DNA from 4 places in the Pseudomonas sp. AMR01 genome. Region 4 is predicted to be linked to each of the others. Evidence: predicted binding sites of a transcription regulator. Region 4 holds the regulator's gene; each other region holds the start of a gene.
The links. Region 4 encodes sigma-54, which starts transcription at its own class of promoters, with help from an activator protein. Its sites were predicted from a motif close to ANTGGCATNNANNTTGCTNT; they were not measured.
Positions count from the first base shown of each region.

Region 1: a site for sigma-54 is predicted at 2,699-2,718, ahead of Q7C20_RS13560 (circularly permuted type 2 ATP-grasp protein). Genes of this name have one in related genera too.
Region 2: a site for sigma-54 is predicted at 1,485-1,504, ahead of flgB (flagellar basal body rod protein FlgB). Genes of this name have one in related genera too.
Region 3: a site for sigma-54 is predicted at 2,795-2,814, ahead of Q7C20_RS00305 (circularly permuted type 2 ATP-grasp protein). Genes of this name have one in related genera too.

Region 1 covers NZ_JAUTYR010000012.1:79,751-84,051, reverse strand. Annotated here, with positions in the region: gene Q7C20_RS13585 (translation initiation factor 2) at 1-364, shown strand, start outside; gene Q7C20_RS13580 (YkgJ family cysteine cluster protein) at 524-778, shown strand; gene Q7C20_RS13575 (START domain-containing protein) at 820-1,425, shown strand; gene Q7C20_RS13570 (hypothetical protein) at 1,529-1,765, shown strand; gene Q7C20_RS13565 (ribonuclease E inhibitor RraB) at 1,996-2,337, shown strand; gene Q7C20_RS13560 (circularly permuted type 2 ATP-grasp protein) at 2,751-4,160, shown strand; gene Q7C20_RS13555 (alpha-E domain-containing protein) at 4,165-4,301, shown strand, end outside.
Region 2 covers NZ_JAUTYR010000012.1:141,444-145,744, reverse strand. Annotated here, with positions in the region: gene cheR (protein-glutamate O-methyltransferase CheR) at 1-368, shown strand, start outside; gene Q7C20_RS13880 (hypothetical protein) at 456-1,241, opposite strand; gene flgB (flagellar basal body rod protein FlgB) at 1,546-1,953, shown strand; gene flgC (flagellar basal body rod protein FlgC) at 1,957-2,400, shown strand; gene flgD (flagellar hook assembly protein FlgD) at 2,417-3,136, shown strand; gene flgE (flagellar hook protein FlgE) at 3,168-4,301, shown strand, end outside.
Region 3 covers NZ_JAUTYR010000001.1:74,040-78,340, forward strand. Annotated here, with positions in the region: gene msrA (peptide-methionine (S)-S-oxide reductase MsrA) at 1-74, shown strand, start outside; gene Q7C20_RS00300 (alpha-E domain-containing protein) at 257-1,207, opposite strand; gene Q7C20_RS00305 (circularly permuted type 2 ATP-grasp protein) at 1,210-2,619, opposite strand; gene Q7C20_RS00310 (hypothetical protein) at 3,122-3,667, shown strand; gene Q7C20_RS00315 (hypothetical protein) at 3,747-3,959, shown strand; gene Q7C20_RS00320 (hypothetical protein) at 3,971-4,105, shown strand; gene Q7C20_RS00325 (sodium:proton antiporter) at 4,096-4,301, opposite strand, start outside.
Region 4 covers NZ_JAUTYR010000004.1:224,003-228,303, reverse strand. Annotated here, with positions in the region: gene lptC (LPS export ABC transporter periplasmic protein LptC) at 1-341, shown strand, start outside; gene lptA (lipopolysaccharide transport periplasmic protein LptA) at 328-900, shown strand; gene lptB (LPS export ABC transporter ATP-binding protein) at 900-1,625, shown strand; gene Q7C20_RS06180 (RNA polymerase factor sigma-54) at 1,811-3,304, shown strand; gene hpf (ribosome hibernation-promoting factor, HPF/YfiA family) at 3,523-3,828, shown strand; gene ptsN (PTS IIA-like nitrogen regulatory protein PtsN) at 3,839-4,301, shown strand, end outside.

The sequences.
Region 1 (4,301 bases), on a different contig from region 4:
GAAGAAACCGGCGCCGGTTAAAAAAGCCCCGGCAGCCAAGAAAAAAGCCTCCGTGGTGAAGAAACGCGCACCCATCGCGAGCAAATCCAAATCGGCCCGTGAAGTGGCCCAGACCAAGCTGTCACCGGCACAGTTGGACCTGTCCTTGCCCTCGGACATGGTTCGGCACCTGCAACCGATCGGCACCATGCCCAAACCCAAGAGCGTGCCGTTGTTGCCGCAGATGTTCGGCGAAAAGCCAAGCGATAACAGCGCGTTCCAGATAAACGGCCGCTTGCTCAGCAATGAAATGAAACTGCAATTGCGTAACGATGAGCGCCGAGAAGTGGAAGGCGCGGCGCTGGATTTCGAATTCAAGCGATAACCTTTCCCAACGATGACGAGAGCCATCGACCACCTGTCGCAGACCGGTCAGTCACATTTTTTTTGTGCGAAAAACGTCTGTCAGGCCATTTTAAAACGGCTGTTTAAGGGCGTACTCTAGCCCGGCCATCCCTATTGAGTCGTCGAGGACCTGCTGTTCATGAAATGCCGTGAAGGCTGTGGCGCTTGCTGCATCGCCCCCTCCATCAGTTCACCGCTGCCGGGAATGCCCCAGGGCAAACCTGCGGGCGAACGCTGCCTGCACCTGTCGGTCGAACAGCTATGCCAGCTGTTTGGTCAACCGGAACGCCCAGCGGTGTGCAGTGACTTCAAGGCGGATCTGGATGTATGTGGCACCGACCAGGCCGATGCGATCCGGTTGATCGGCTGGTGGGAGCAAATGACGGCGGCTTGATGGGGTTTACGATTGGAACTTCAACAATAAGGAATACAACAATGGGTTCGCTGAAACGAGTGGCTGTGGTGTGCGGTTTTACGCTGCTGTTTGCCGCCACTGCCCAGGCTGAAGACTGGCAAGTCGCCAAGGATGAGGACGGTATCAAGGTCTCGCTGAGTGAAGTTGCCGGCTCCAAGTACAAAGCCTATCGCGGTGTGACCGTGATCAAGGCGCCCATCGCCAAGCTCATCGCGCTGCAGGAAGATGTGGCCGGTGCCTGTTCCTGGATTCATGAGTGCAAGTTGCAGAAGTTGCTGAAACACGAAGGCGACGTCAGCTACACCTATTCCCAGTTCAATGCGCCGTTCCCCGTGAGTAATCGTGATTCGATCCTCAAAATCACCACCACCAAAGGCGCTGATGGCAGCGTGACTCGCACCTTGCTTGAGGTGCCGACCTACCAGCCGGAAGAGAAAGGCTACGTGCGTGTGTCCCAAGTGGACGGTTATTGGAAACTGGTGCCAAAAAGCCCTACCGAAACCGAAGTGACCTATCAGGTACACACCGAGCCAGGTGGCAGCGTGCCGTCGTGGCTGGCGAACAAGTTTGTGGTGGACGCACCGTTCAACACCTTGAAAGCCTTGAAGGAACACGCTGAAAAATAAGCGCATAGGGTCCGCAGCTTCGGGCCTTGAGTGGAACGTTTTCCGATCCCTCAAGGTCCAGATACATGTGAGCCCACACGCGGGCTTTTTCGAGGAGGCACCGATGCAAAAGTGGCAAATTACCTTCGTTGATGATCATGGCGTTCAGGCCGTGGAGCAGTTCACCTGCGAAAGCAAGCCCAGCCTCGAAGATGCTGCGCACATGATTCGCAACAAGTTGGTGCCGGTCGCTGCAGAACTGGATCTCAATGATCTGGAAGACCGCGTATCCGAGCCTACCGTCAAGATCCTCAAGGATCAGAACAGCATTGAAATTATCGACATCTCTCCCGCCGCCTGAATATTCGCTGACTACCCTCCAAAGCCCTCTGGTGGAGGTGATAGCTTCGCGCTACTCTGCAATTGAGATCAGCGAATGAATCGCTAAGGTCTGGTCTTGTAAGCTACATGCTTGTTTTCCCCTCGGTGTTGTTATTGCCCCAAGCGATGTCAATGTCGCAGCCTCGCGCCAGTAGGGCGCGGGCCAGGGGAGCACGGAAAGTCTATCCATCAGTTTGAGGAGGACGTTTCATGAGCACAGCCTATCAAGAAGACATCAGCACCAACGTTCTGCGCCGCATGAAAGAAGGCGGCTTCGACTTTTCGCGTTTCCACCCCATCGAGTTCTACGCCATTTTCCCGGATGAGGAATGCGCGCGCACGGCTGCGGGTCGGTTTCGTGGAGAGTCACTGAATGCCCAGGTCAGCGCGCGCGATGACGGCGCCTGGTACCTGGAGCTGAGCAAAATCATGTCTGCCACCTACGACGGCATAGGAGACTTTGAGCAAGACTTTGGCGCGGTGGTCGAGCCGCTGGGCGGGATCATCGAAGGATGGGGCGTCAAGCAGGAGGTGCGTGGGTTACCCATGTAGCTGGATTTTATGAGCAACGCAGCGTATCGGCTGACCTTTGGGTCGGCCGTTTTTGTATGTGTTGTGGAAAGGTATTCGAAACGTGCGCGAACTTTTTCTGCACCAAAAAAAAGCCACCCAAAGAGGGTGGCCTAAAGGGAAGTTCGGTGCGCTGAAGGTGTAGGACGCATCCTTTTCAGCAGATGTTGGTGATTATCCGCAGGTGCGACCGGGCAGTGAAATCAACTCTGACTATGCTGTTGATAGTCAAAACCCGCCTTCGGATGGAGCGCGGGGCAAGGCGGCGGGCATTCATTGCACCAGGACGGTGCGATGAAATCTTCGCCTTTATACAACTCACTGATTCTTAAGTGTTTATGCCGCTGGCACGGGCCTTGCGATGGTTCTATCGCCCGGGTGACAAGGAGTACGGCATGACCCGCACTTATTACGATGAAATGTACGACGGGGCAGGGCAAGTCCGCCCCCATTACCGCGAGTTCGCCCGCTGGTTAGCTGAAACCCCTCCCGAGTTGCTCGCGCAGCGTCGGCGTGAGGCCGATTTACTGTTCCACCGCGCCGGGATCACTTTCACCCTCTACGGTGATGAGCAGGGCACCGAACGGTTGATCCCGTTTGACACCATCCCGCGCAGCATTCCGGCGAGTGAATGGCAAATTGTCGAACGCGGCTGCATTCAGCGGGTCAAGGCGCTGAATATGTTTCTCGCCGACCTGTACCACGAGCAACGCATCATCAAGGCCGGGATCATTCCTGCCGAACAAGTGCTGGCCAACGAGCAATACCAGTTGGCGATGCAGGGCTTGAACCTGCACCGTGACCTGTATTCCCACGTATCAGGTGTCGATCTCGTACGCGACGGCGACGGCACGTACTACGTGCTTGAAGACAATTTGCGAACACCGAGCGGCGTCAGCTACATGCTCGAAGACCGCAAGATGATGATGCGGTTGTTCCCCGAATTGTTCGCCGCCCAGCGCATTGCGCCCATCGACCATTATCCCAACCTGCTGCTCGACACCCTGAAAAGCTCCAGCCCGCTGGATAACCCCAGCGTGGTGGTGCTGACCCCTGGGCGTTTCAACAGCGCGTTCTTTGAACATGCGTTCCTGGCCAGGGAAATGGGCGTGGAGCTGGTGGAAGGCGCCGACCTGTTTGTGCGCGACGACCGCGTGTACATGCGCACCACCGACGGCCCCAAGGCGGTGGACGTGATCTATCGCCGCCTTGACGATGCCTTTCTCGACCCGCTGGCCTTCAACCCGGACTCCATGCTCGGTGTGCCCGGCCTGCTCGCGGCCTATCGCTCGGGCCATGTGGTACTGGCCAACGCCATCGGCACCGGGGTAGCGGACGACAAGTCGGTGTATCCGTTCGTCACTGAGATGATCCGTTTTTACCTGGACGAAGAGCCGATTCTGAAGAACGTTCCTACTTTTCAGTGCCGTAAGCCCGACGAATTGTCCCACGTGCTGGCCAACCTGCCGGACCTGGTCGTCAAGGAAACCCAGGGTTCCGGCGGCTACGGCATGCTGGTGGGGCCTGCGTCCACCAAGGCGGAAATCGAAGCCTTCCGTGAGCGCATCAAAGCCAAACCCCACGCTTATATCGCGCAGCCGACCCTGTGTTTATCCACGTGCCCGACCTTCGTCGAAAACGGCATTGCGCCGCGCCATATCGACCTGCGTCCGTTCGTGTTGTCCGGCAAGGAAACCCGCGTAGTGCCTGGTGGCCTGACCCGCGTGGCCCTGCGTGAAGGTTCGCTGGTGGTCAACTCGTCTCAGGGCGGCGGCACCAAAGACACCTGGGTGGTCGAGGACTGATGCCATGTTGAGTAGAACTGCCTCGGATTTGTACTGGATGTCGCGTTACCTGGAGCGCGCGGAAAACCTCGCGCGCATGCTTGATGTCAGCTATTCGCTGTCGCTGATGCCTCAGGACGGGCGTGGCGATGGCCTGCACGA
Region 2 (4,301 bases), on a different contig from region 4:
GCAAAACCGGCGAGTACGACAGCCTGGCCCTGGGCCGCGGTTTGTCTCCTGAACGCCTGCAACGCTTCTTCGACCCAAAAGGGGCAGGGCGCTGGGCAATCAAGGCGCCGATCAAGAACCGGGTGGAATTTCGCTCGTTCAACCTGCTCGACAGCTACGCCAGCCTCGGCAAGTTCGACATGGTGTTCTGCCGCAACGTGCTGATTTACTTCTCGGCCGAAGTGAAGAAAGACATCCTGCTGCGTATTCACGGCACGCTCAAACGTGGCGGCTACCTGTTTCTCGGTGCTTCCGAAGCATTGAATGGGCTGCCGGATCACTACCAGATGGTGCAATGCAGCCCGGGTATTATTTACCAGGCCAAGTGATAGTCGCTTGAACTGAAAACGGGAGCTCCGCAGGGGGCTCCCGTTTTTTTTGCGTGTCAGTAATCTGCGTTGCTTCGTCAGCCATGCTCAGGGCTTTTCTTCGATCAGGATATTGTCCAGGAACAGGCGATGAATCCGGCCGGTTACTCCCTCAATGAAAATACCCATCTTCACAGTCTCTGTGTTGGATGCGACGTATTCCCCTGTGCCAAATATGGTGAAGCCTGGGTTGACCGCTGCAATGGGACCGATACGTAAGCCATTTATCGTCATATGCAGGCGTGAGCCGTCGGCGACGGTCAGGTCTGTGCTCGCCTGATAGGCGCAACGGTACGTGCGTCCAGCGACCACGTCCACCGAGCGGGTAATGATATGGGAGCCGCCCGGCGGGCTGTTGGTCAACTCAGCAAGCACGCGTCCGTTGTCGATCTTCACCGCCCCGCCGATGTACCTACCCTGGGGCACCCAGCCTTGAAAGCCATTGCTGAAATCCCATGATGTGCCAGGTGTCGGCACCACAACGACGCCCTTATTAATAGTGACAATTGCATTCGGCGCCGAGGAACTCACCTTTTGGCGCGTGATGCGCAGTTGCAGTTGCACTGCCTTGTCCGAGTTGGCCACAACATGCTTTTTTGGGATAAACAGTTGGAGTGAGGGGCTGTCTGCGCCCACTTCAAAGCTTTGGTTGAACTGGCCACCCGTGACGCCTGTTACGGTGCTGCTCATGACCGCCACTACAAAGTCCTCCTTCAGGAGGGGAGTGTTCGACGTCAGTTCTACAAAGTCGCCCGGCTCCTGGCTCGTGTTGAAGTTAGGGGTGGGCGTTGCCGAGTCTTGTTTTGCAAATCTCAGAGGTTGGACGGTGATCATGATTAGCCTCTACCTGGCGCGTGGGGATGTCTGCCCAATAGGCATCCAGTTGCGTACTCGTCGCAACTGTCAGAATTGACAGCGCGGACGAGCGGTCATCGTCCTGAGCCTCCTCAGGCCTTTGCGGTAAAGCGGCAATCACCGTTGCCGCTTTACTGGCGCCACGCGGAAGCGCATTGCCGCTTTTCTGGCATTGCCACCGCCGAACTCCCCGCAAACCCTTGAGTTAGGGGGCTTCGCAAAACTGGCATGCGCCTTGCTATGACCTTGTTACGAAAAGCAGGTCAGCCTAAAGGTTTCCGCCATGAGCATCAGCTTCGATAAAGCGCTCGGTATCCACGAACAAGCACTGGGCTTTCGCGCCCAGCGTGCTGAAGTACTGGCCAACAACATTGCCAACGCCGACACCCCGAACTACAAGGCTCGGGATCTGGACTTCTCTGCCGTGCTTGCCGCACAGCAGGACAAGACCAAAAACGGCACCTTCGCCTTGAACATGACCAACAACCGTCATATCGAAGCGCAGGGCCTGAGCAGTGGTGACGAGTCGCTGATGTATCGCACCCCGATGCAGCCATCGATCGACCAGAACACCGTCGACGCCCAGCTGGAGCAATCGGCCTACGCCGAGAACTCGGTGAACTTCCAGGCCAGCTTTACCCTGCTCAACAGCAAATTCAAAGGGCTGATGTCAGCCCTGCGCGGAGAATAAATCATGTCCCTAGCCAGTGTTTTCAATATTGCCGGCAGTGGCATGAGCGCGCAGACCACGCGCTTGAACACCGTCGCCAGTAACATCGCCAACGCCGAGACCGTGTCTTCGAGCATTGACCAGACGTACCGCGCTCGGCACCCGGTGTTTGCCACCATGTTCCAGGGCGGCCAGAGCGGCGGCAGCGATTCGCTGTTCCAGAATCAGGACGCCGCAGGCCAGGGCGTGCAGGTGCTTGGTGTGGTTGAAGACCAGAGCAACCTCGAAGCCCGCTACGAGCCCAACCACCCGGCGGCGAACGAAAAGGGCTACGTGTATTACCCCAACGTCAACGTGGTTGAGGAAATGGCTGACATGATCTCCGCCAGCCGCTCGTTCCAGACAAACGCGGAAATGATGAACACCGCCAAAACCATGATGCAGAAGGTCCTGACCCTGGGTCAGTGATAAGGGGCGCCAAATAATGGCCATTGTTGATACCACTTCTACCAACACCGCGGTCCAGAACCTTTTCAACACCAAGGTCAAAGACAGTACGGCCAACGTATCGACCATTGCTGATGCCGCCACTGGCAACCAGGCGATGGGCAAGGATGCGTTCTTGCAACTGCTGGTGACCCAGTTGAAAAACCAGGACCCGCTGTCGCCTCAGGACAACGGTGCATTCGTGGCCCAGTTGGCCCAGTTCAGTAGCCTTGAGGGCATCAATAACCTCAACGATACCGTAAAGGCCATCTCCACCAACGCGACGTCTTCGCAAGCCCTGCAAGCGTCGTCGTTGGTCGGTCGTTCGGTGATCACGCAGACCGACAAGACCGTGGTTGACACCAGCAAGAGCATGACCGGCACCGTGACAGTGCCATCGGCGGTGGGCAACGTCTCCGTCAAGATCACTGACAAGGATGGCAACACCGTGCGCACCGTCGATATGGGCGAGCAGAGCGCGGGTAACGCCAGCTTTATCTGGGACGGCAAGAACAGCAGTGGTGAGGTGGCGCCAGCCGGCACCTACACCTTCACGGCCACCACCAAGAATGATGCGGGCGATTCAGTAGCCCTCGCCACGTCTCTGCCGGCGACAGTCGTCAGTGTCACGTTGAGCCAGACCGGCGGCGAAATGCTGCTCAACCTGGCCGGCGGCACCAGCATCAAGCAGTCGCAAATTCAGACTATCGGTACATAGAGCCGGCTAACTACGGCAGAAGGAGAGAAACATGTCTTTTAACATCGGCCTTAGCGGCCTCTATGCGGCCAACAAACAACTGGACGTGACCGGCAACAACATTGCCAACGTTGCGACCACGGGTTTCAAGTCGTCCCGTGCGGAATTCTCGGACATCTACGCGGCGTCCAGGCTCGGCACCGGTCAGAACAGTGTCGGCAGCGGTGTGAACCTGGCGGCAGTGTCCCAGCAGTTCACCCAGGGTGACGTCAACAACACCGGCGGTATCCTGGACCTGGCCATCCAGGGCGGCGGTTTCTTCGTACAGAAGGGCAGTGACGGTTCGCTGGAGTACACCCGCAGTGGTGCGTTCCGTTCGGACAAAGACGGCTACATCACCAACAACACAGGCACCTCGCGCCTGCAAGGCTATGGCGCCGATGCTGACGGTAATATCGTCAAGGGCCAGTTGACCGACCTGCAACTGAACCTGTCGAACCTGCCGCCCAAGGCGTCCACCAAAGTGGATTCCACCAGTAACCTGAACTCGTCGTCGCCGGTAATCGATCAGACAGCAAAGCCGTTTGATCCAACCGACTCCACCACCTTCACCACCCAATACAACACCACTTTGTACGACAGCCAGGGTAACGCCCACCCGATGGTGCAGTACCTGGTAAAAACCGATTCCAATACCTGGAAATCCTACACCCTGATTGAGGGCCGCAACCCTGACGGTACAGCCGCCACAGGCACCGGCTCCACGCCGCCAGTCGCGTCGACCTTGAGCTTTGACGGCTCCGGCAAGCTCACGGGGATTGTCACTGGCGGCACGTCCAGCACCACGCTGACCATTGCCGACTGGACCCCAGGCACCGTGACCGATGGCGTATGGAAGCCGAACGGCGCGACGGCCAACCCGACCGGTATCGCGATCAACATGGCCAACATTACCCAGTACAACTCGGCTACCTACCGCAACCCGCCTGTCACCGACGGTTATGCCACCGGCCAGATCACCGGCCTGAACATCGATGGCAACGGCGTGTTGTTCGCCACGTTCAGCAACCAGCAGAGCAAGGCCATCGGTCAGATCTCCCTGGCCAGCTTCAACAACGAGCAAGGCCTGCAGCCTGCGGGCGGCACGGCCTGGAAAGAAACCTTCGCGTCGGGCCAGCCGGGTTAT
Region 3 (4,301 bases), on a different contig from region 4:
CGAAGGTGGCGCAGCTGAAAAAACTCTTCCCCGACCAATACCGCGCCGAACCGGTGCTGGTGAAAAACCAATAACCACCACACATCAAATGTGGGAGGGGGCTTGCTCCCGATTGCGGTGGTTCAGTCATGAATAGGTCGACTGACACCCCGCTATCGGGAGCAAGCCCCCACCCACATTAGAGCTCCACTAGGCTTGGGATTTGGTCTTGGCCAGAAAAGGCGCCAAGCGCCGCCCCATTTACTCACCCAACGCTTCAGACCATTTCCAGGTACGAGCTTTGAATCGCCCGTGCCAGTTCGCGCACATTGTCGATAAAGTCCGTCAGGCGACTGTGCAGGCCTTCTTCCAGGATTTCGTCGATACCTGTGTAGCGCAGCCGCGCCTCGAACTCAGCCGCCAGGCGCTGGGCGGTGCGCCCGTAACTGCCGGGCAGGTCTGCGAGGATATGGCTCAGTTCCTCGATGCACGCGTGCAATGAACGCGGCACGTCACTGCGCAACAGCAGCAATTCAGACACGGAGCGCGCATTCAGCGCATTCGGGTACAGCTCGGTATACGCCTCGAACGATGACAATGCGCGGAGCAGGGCGCTCCACTGGTAATAACCACGGGCCGACAAGTCGCTGACTTCTTCCGACTCCTCGCCAAACATCTCATAACGCGCATCCAGCAAGCGCAAGGTGTTGTCTGCGCGCTCGACAAAGGTGCCCAGACGAATGAATCGGTAGGCGTCATTGCGCATGATGGTGCCCGAGGTCGCGCCACGGAACAGGTGCGAGCGCTGCTTGACCCAGTCACAGAAGTGGCTGATGCCATGGCGCGCCAGGCCGCCGGCGGCGATGCTGCGCATTTCCAGCCAGGTGGCGTTGAGGTTTTCCCACATGTCGGCGGTAATGCGCCCGCGTACCGCGTGGGCATTGCCGCGGGCGGCGCGCAGGCAGTTGTAGATGCTCGCCGGGTTTTCTTCGTCAAGGGCGAAAAAGTGCAGCATACGCTCGGCGTCCAGCTGCTTGTGGCGTTCGCGGTAGCTATCGAGGGTGCCGCTGCTGAGCAACGACATTGCCAGTTCGTCCAGGCCATCGCTGCGCCCGGCCTGGGGCATCAACGACAGCGAGTAACTCACTTCGAGCATGCGCGCCAGGTTCTCGGCGCACTCCAGGTAACGGGACATCCAGTACAGATCTGCGGCGGTTCTACTCAACATACTCAGCCCTCCACCACCCAGGTGTCCTTGGTTCCGCCGCCTTGCGACGAGTTGACGATCAACGAGCCTTCCTTCAGCGCTACGCGGGTCAGGCCGCCGGGCACCAGGCGAGTTTCCTTGCCCGAGAGCACGAACGGCCGCAGGTCAATATGCCGGGGCGCGATGCCGCTTTCGACAAAGGTGGGGCAGGTGGACAGGCTCAGGGTCGGTTGGGCGATATACGCGTGCGGCCGCGCCTTGATGCGCTGGCGGAAGTCCTCGATCTCGGCGGCAGTTGAAGCCGGCCCCACGAGCATGCCGTAGCCGCCGGAGCCTTGGGTTTCCTTGACCACCAGTTCCGGCAGGTGCGCCAGTACGTGGGACAGTTCATCGGGTTTGCGGCACTGGAAGGTCGGCACGTTTTGCAGTACAGGCTCTTCGTCGAGGTAGAAACGGATCATCTCCGGCACATACGGGTAAATCGATTTGTCATCCGCCACGCCGGTGCCGATGGCGTTGGCCAGTACCACATTGCCCGCGCAATAGGCGGCCACCAGGCCGGGAACGCCGAGCATTGAATCCTTGTTGAAGGCTTTGGGGTCGAGGAAGGCGTCGTCGATGCGCCGGTAAATCACGTCCACCGGCTTGGGGCCGTCGGTGGTGCGCATGAACACCTTGAGGTCGTGCACGAACAGGTCGGCGCCTTCCACCAGTTCCACGCCCATCTCGCGGGCGAGGAACGCGTGCTCAAAGAACGCGCTGTTGAAGCGGCCCGGCGTCAGCACCACCACGTTGGGGTTGTCGAGGCGGCTGGAGCTTTTCAGGGTCTTGAGCAACAGGTTGGGGTAGTGGTCAACCGGCGCGATGCGCTGTTTGGCGAACACTTCGGGGAACAGGCGCATCATCATCTTGCGGTCTTCGAGCATGTAGCTCACGCCGCTGGGAGTGCGCAGGTTGTCTTCAAGCACGTAGTAAGTGCCGTCGCCGTCGCGCACCAGGTCCACGCCGGAAATATGCGAGTAGATGCCACGGTGCAAGTCGAGCCCGACCATCGCCTTCTGGTAACCCTCGTTGCCCAGCACCTGTTCGGCGGGAATGATGCCGGCCTTGATAATGCGCTGGTCGTGGTAGATGTCGGCGAGGAACATGTTCAGCGCGTTCACGCGCTGGATGCAGCCGCGTTCGATCACGGCCCATTCACTGGCGGGGATGCTGCGCGGGATGATGTCGAAGGGGATCAGGCGCTCGGTGTCCTGTTCGTCACCGTAGAGGGTGAAGGTGATCCCGGCCCGGTGGAACAGCAAATCGGCTTCGCGACGCCGTTGGGCCAACAGTTCCGGCGGCGTGTTGGCCAGCCAGCGGGAGAAATCCTGATAGTGCGCACGGCACGCGCCGTCTGCGTCATTCATTTCATCAAAGAAAGATCGAGCCATTCCAGTACCTTGTCAGTGCCCAGCGTTGCATGGGTGGCACTGCCGCTAAAAAAAACGCATTTTTTTATGAGCCCGTAGCGCAGGGTGCCACTGGGCCTGGTCCTTACTTTCTTATGGGGGTCGGCTCTGGGTGGAGGGGTAACGAATGCTCCTGAATCCGGGCAGATGAATGGATAAAGCAATGCTTGTGCCGGAACGGCAGATGGGCTGCCGAAAAACCTGTGGTGAGCGAGCTTATTGTGGTCAGAAGGTGTGGTTGTGGCGAGCGGGCTTGCCCCGCGTTGGAGTGCGCAGCGCTCCCGCTTTTTTTGGGGCCGCTGCGCAGCCCAACGCGGGGCAAGCCCGCTCGCCACAGTAAGCCCGCTGGTCACACAAGCCAACTCAACACAGGAGGCTCGCTCGCCACAGGTGCGTGCTGTGTTCCAAATTGGTGCATGAACAAACTGAACTTCACTCCCCCGCGATTCTTCTAACGTGACTCGTTCCCGTATGGAGCACCGTCGTGCCCAGAATCATCTCCCCAGACACCCCCGAGTCGGCTGTGAACGACCACAGCGAGCACACCGCGAAGATCTTCGGCTCGCCCAAAGACCGTCTCGACTTCTATCGCCGCGAAATCCAGTACGAAACCACCATCCTGGCCAACCGTACCGACGCCTACCTCACCGCGCAGTCGTTCCTGGTCATCGCCTTTGTCTCGGGCATGGGCAATCTCAACCCGGAGTGGGGCAAGCTGTTCACCGTAGTGGTGCCGGTAATCCTCGCGGCGCTGGGGATTCTCAGCTCGCTGAACGCCTGGCCGGGTATCCGCGCAGCGTACGACATCATTGACCACTGGCACTTCAAGCAAAGCGAATTGCTGCGCAGCGAGCCTGTCATGGGCATGGCTTATGACGAGTCGCCGCTGTTTTCCGAGGTTGAGTCCTCGCACAAGGGCTACCGCAAGTCCCTGCTGTTTTCAGTGCGCACGCCCTGGATTTTCATGGTGTTCTGGGTAGTGCTCGGCGCCTATGCGTTTTATATCCAGGTGGATAACCCAGGCTCGTAAGTGTTTTGAACTTCACGCCAACGCACGCGACCTTAACCTTACGCAGCACACGTTTTCAGACGCTGCGAAGAGGTGACCCATGAGCACAGACAACGATCCCCAAGTCAGCGGTCGCAACGACCCGGCCATCGACGGCGGCGAGCCGGCCCCCGGTACTGCTGCCGATGCGCCAAAAGACCCGACGCCTGCGCCCGACCCCAAGGCCGAGGAAAACGACTACAGCCCGGACTTTGAGCCTGAGCCTGAGGCCAAGCCGCAAACCGATGCCGATATCGATACCCAAGGCGGTTAGAGGAGACGGACATGTCAAAAGAACTGGATGACGAACTCAACGACCCGGGCAACGAAGACCCAGGCTCGCTGATGGACGATGCTGAAGTGCCGCTCAATGATCTGGATGAAGCGGCTGACGTTGGTAATACCGAAAATCAGGACTGACCTTTCACCCCGGCGCGTCGTTCATACCAGGCCAGCATGGGCTGGGTACTCAACCCATGAACGACGACGCTCAGGGCAATCACCGACAAGGTGAGATTCACCGCCACTGCGCTGCTGGTGCCAATCAGCCCGTGGTTAAGTGCGTAAAACAGGTAGTAAATGCTGCCGATCCCACGGATGCCGAACCAGCCCATCA
Region 4 (4,301 bases):
CCGAGGTCTCTTTACTGACCAACCCGGACCTGAACCTGTACAAGGGCACCGAATTTCCGTGGCACGTCACCAGCAAGCGTGGCGAGGTCAACCCGGACGGTACCCAGGTTGAACTGATTGACTCGGTTCGCGTTGCGCGCACCGACGAGAAGAACCGCGACACCATTATTACCAGCAGTCGCATGACCGTTTTCCCACAACAGCAATATGCGCAGACCGAGCAAGACGTTAGAATCGACGGCGCTGGCGGTGTATCGACTGGCAAGGGAATGAAAGCGTATTTGAAAGAAAGCAGGATACACCTGCTATCGAACGTAAGAGGACAGTATGAGGCTCGTTAAAACTCTCCCTATTTTGCTCAGTCTGGGCGCAGCACTGGGAAGCGTGAGCGCCTGGGCTCTGCCGAACGATAGCGAGCAACCTATCCACATTCAGGCTGACGATGCTCAGCTGGATGACAAGCAAGGTGTCGCGACCTACACGGGCGGCGTGATCATCACCCAGGGCTCGATGAAAATCACTGGCAACACAGTGACGCTCACGCGCACCCCGGCTGGCGACATTGATGTGGTGACCTCGGTGGGTAACCTCGCCTACTTCGAACAGAAGCAGGCCGCTGCAGACCCTGCGCCAATGAAGGGCTACGGCAGGACCATCCAGTATCACGCCCAGCAGAACCGCATCATCCTGATCGATCAGGCCCGGGTAGTCAGCAGTGATGGCAACACCACTGACGGTGAAAAAATCACCTATGACACCGTGAAGCAGATTGCTCAGGCCGGTCGTGCCACCGGCGCAAAAATCGGTACTCCGAAGCCGCGCATCGACATGGTTATCCAGCCGAAGCAGAAAGAAGGCGCTGCTCCCGCGCCTAAACCCGCTGCGAAGAAGGCCAATTAATGGCAACCCTGAAAGCCCAGCATCTGGCCAAGGCCTATAAAAGCCGTCAAGTCGTGCGCGATGTCAGCCTGTCGATCGACAGCGGCCAGATCGTCGGTCTGCTCGGCCCCAACGGTGCCGGCAAGACCACCTGCTTCTATATGATTGTCGGTTTGGTGCAGGCTGACCAAGGTCGCGTATTGATCGACGACCTGGACGTCAGCCACCAGCCGATGCACGGTCGTGCTCGCGCAGGTATCGGCTATCTTCCTCAGGAAGCGTCGATCTTCCGCAAGCTCTCGGTGTCCGACAACATCATGGCGATCCTGGAGACCCGCAAGGAACTCGACCGTGATGGCCGTCGCCAGGAGCTGGAAAGCCTGCTGCAGGAATTCCATATCAACCACATTCGCGACAACCTCGGCATGAGCTTGTCCGGCGGTGAGCGTCGCCGTGTGGAAATCGCCCGCGCCCTGGCCACCGCACCCAAGTTCATCCTGCTGGACGAACCGTTTGCCGGCGTCGACCCTATCTCGGTCGGCGACATCAAGCAGATCATCCATCACCTCAAGGCCAAGGGCATCGGCGTGTTGATCACTGACCACAACGTCCGTGAGACGCTCGATATCTGTGAAACGGCTTACATCGTCAACGATGGCCAGCTGATCGCCGAAGGCGATTCCGCGACTATCCTGGCCAACGAACTGGTCAAGGAAGTGTACCTGGGCCACGAGTTCCGCCTGTAAGCAGTGTGGTGTTGCGGTTGTTTGCCGGAGTGCGCGGGAGTCAATAAAAACCTCGGTTTTTTTATTGTTACCGCGCTCTAGGCAAAGCACCCGATATCAGGCATATAATTTGCTTATGTTTGGCGCTCACGCGCCCTGTCGTGGATGGCGCATTGCGCCGGCGAATAAGGTGTTAAGCCCCTGCCATGAAACCATCGCTAGTCCTGAGAATGGGCCAGCAGCTGACGATGACACCGCAGCTGCAACAGGCCATCCGCCTGCTCCAATTGTCGACCCTGGACCTGCAACAGGAAATCCAGGAGGCCTTGGAATCCAATCCGATGCTCGAACGCCAGGAAGAAGGCGACGACTTCGATAATGCAGACCCGCTGGCCGACAACATCGAGCAAAAACCCAATCCCGACGTGCAGGAACCCTCCTACCAGGAAACCGCCCCTACGGTGGACAACCTTGAGGAAGGCGAATGGAACGAACGCATTCCCAACGAGCTTCCCGTGGACACCGCGTGGGAAGACGTTTACCAGACCAGCGCCAGCAGCCTGCCCAGCAATGATGATGACGAGTGGGACTTCACCACCCGTACGTCTGCCGGAGAGAGCCTACAAAGCCACTTGTTGTGGCAACTGAACCTGGCACCGATGTCGGACACTGATCGCCTGATCGCTGTCACCCTGATCGACTGCATCAATAATCAGGGTTACCTGGACGAAACCCTTGAGGAAATTCTTGAGGCATTCGACCCGGAACTGGATATCGAGCTGGACGAAATCGAAGCTGTCCTGCACCGCATCCAGCAATTTGAGCCCGCCGGTATTGGCGCGCGCACCCTCAGCGAGTGCCTGTTGCTGCAATTGCGCCAACTGCCGGCCAAGACGCGGTGGCTCAGCGAAGCTCAGCGCCTGGTTACCGACTACATCGACCTGCTGGGCAGCCGTGACTACAGCCAGTTGATGCGCCGCATGAAGCTCAAGGAAGATGACCTGCGCCAGGTTATCGAGCTGGTACAAAGCCTGAACCCACGCCCAGGCTCGCAGATTGAGTCCAGCGAAGCCGAATACGTCGTCCCTGATGTGATCGTGCGCAAGCACAACGAACGCTGGCTGGTGGAGCTGAATCAGGAATCGGTGCCGCGCCTGCGGGTCAACCCGCAATACGCAGGTTTTGTGCGCCGCGCCGACACCAGCGCCGACAACACTTTCATGCGCAACCAGTTGCAGGAGGCGCGCTGGTTCATCAAGAGCCTGCAAAGCCGTAACGAAACATTGATGAAAGTGGCTACCCAGATCGTCGAGCATCAGCGCGGCTTCCTGGAATATGGCGACGAAGCGATGAAGCCGCTCGTTCTGCACGACATCGCCGAAGCGGTGGGCATGCACGAATCGACGATTTCCCGGGTAACCACCCAGAAATTCATGCATACCCCGCGCGGTATTTATGAGTTGAAATACTTTTTCTCCAGCCACGTCAGCACCTCCGAAGGCGGCGAATGCTCGTCCACGGCGATCCGCGCGATCATCAAAAAACTGGTTGCCGCGGAAAATCAGAAAAAGCCATTGAGTGACAGTAAGATCGCTGGTTTACTGGAGGCACAAGGCATTCAGGTCGCCCGTCGAACCGTCGCCAAGTACCGCGAGTCCCTCGGGATCGCGCCTTCCAGCGAGCGTAAGCGTTTGATGTGACGGGCGGGCCATAGCGTTCCGGAATGCGTTATAAAACTCGCCGAGCGGCGATCAGGCAAGGCAAAAACAGGCGAGGAAGCGCAGTTCAGGCTCCTAAATGAGCATTCCGAGCCTGTTTTTGACGCAGCATGATCGACGCGAAGGCAGTTTTGGAATGCATTCCAGTGGCAGGCGCTTTCGCCTGTCGCGTTATGCACTGGCAACGAAGGAGAAGCTGTATGCAAGTCAACATCAGTGGACACCAGTTGGAAGTCACCAAGCCCCTGCGTGAGTACACCGAGAGCAAGCTGAACAAGCTTGCGGGGCATTACGACAAGATCACCAATGTGCAGGTCATTATGGAGGTCGACAAGCTCAAGCAGAAAATTGAGGCCACCCTGCACATACCGCATGCCAAAGTCGTTGCCAATGCGGAACATGACGACATGTACGCAGCGATTGACTCGCTCTACGACAAGCTGGACCGCCAACTCATAAAGCATAAGGAAAAGAATCTGCACCTAATGCAAGGTACAGGTCGTTAATTCTCCCCCCATGATCCGACTCGAAACCATCCTGACCCCCGGCCGTTCCCTCGTGAACGTGCCGGGCGGCAGTAAAAAGCGCGCCCTCGAACAAATTGCCAACCTGATCGGCCGCGAAGTGCCCGAGCTGGATGAGCAAGTTGTGTTCAAGGCCCTGATTGACCGTGAAAAACTGGGCTCGACCGGTTTTGGTAACGGCATCGCCATTCCTCACTGCCGCCTGGAAGGCTGTACTTCTCCCGTCAGTGCACTTTTGCACCTGCAAGAAAAAATCGATTTCGACGCCATTGACGGCGCTCCGGTTGACCTACTGTTCGTGCTGCTGGTCCCGAAAGCCGCCACCGACGCTCACCTGGAACTGCTTCGGCAGATCGCCAGCATGCTCGACCGAAAGGAAGTACGCGACAAACTGCGCAGCGCCAACAGCAATGAGGCGCTCTATCAGGTCGTTCTGGATGAACAAAACAGGCAGT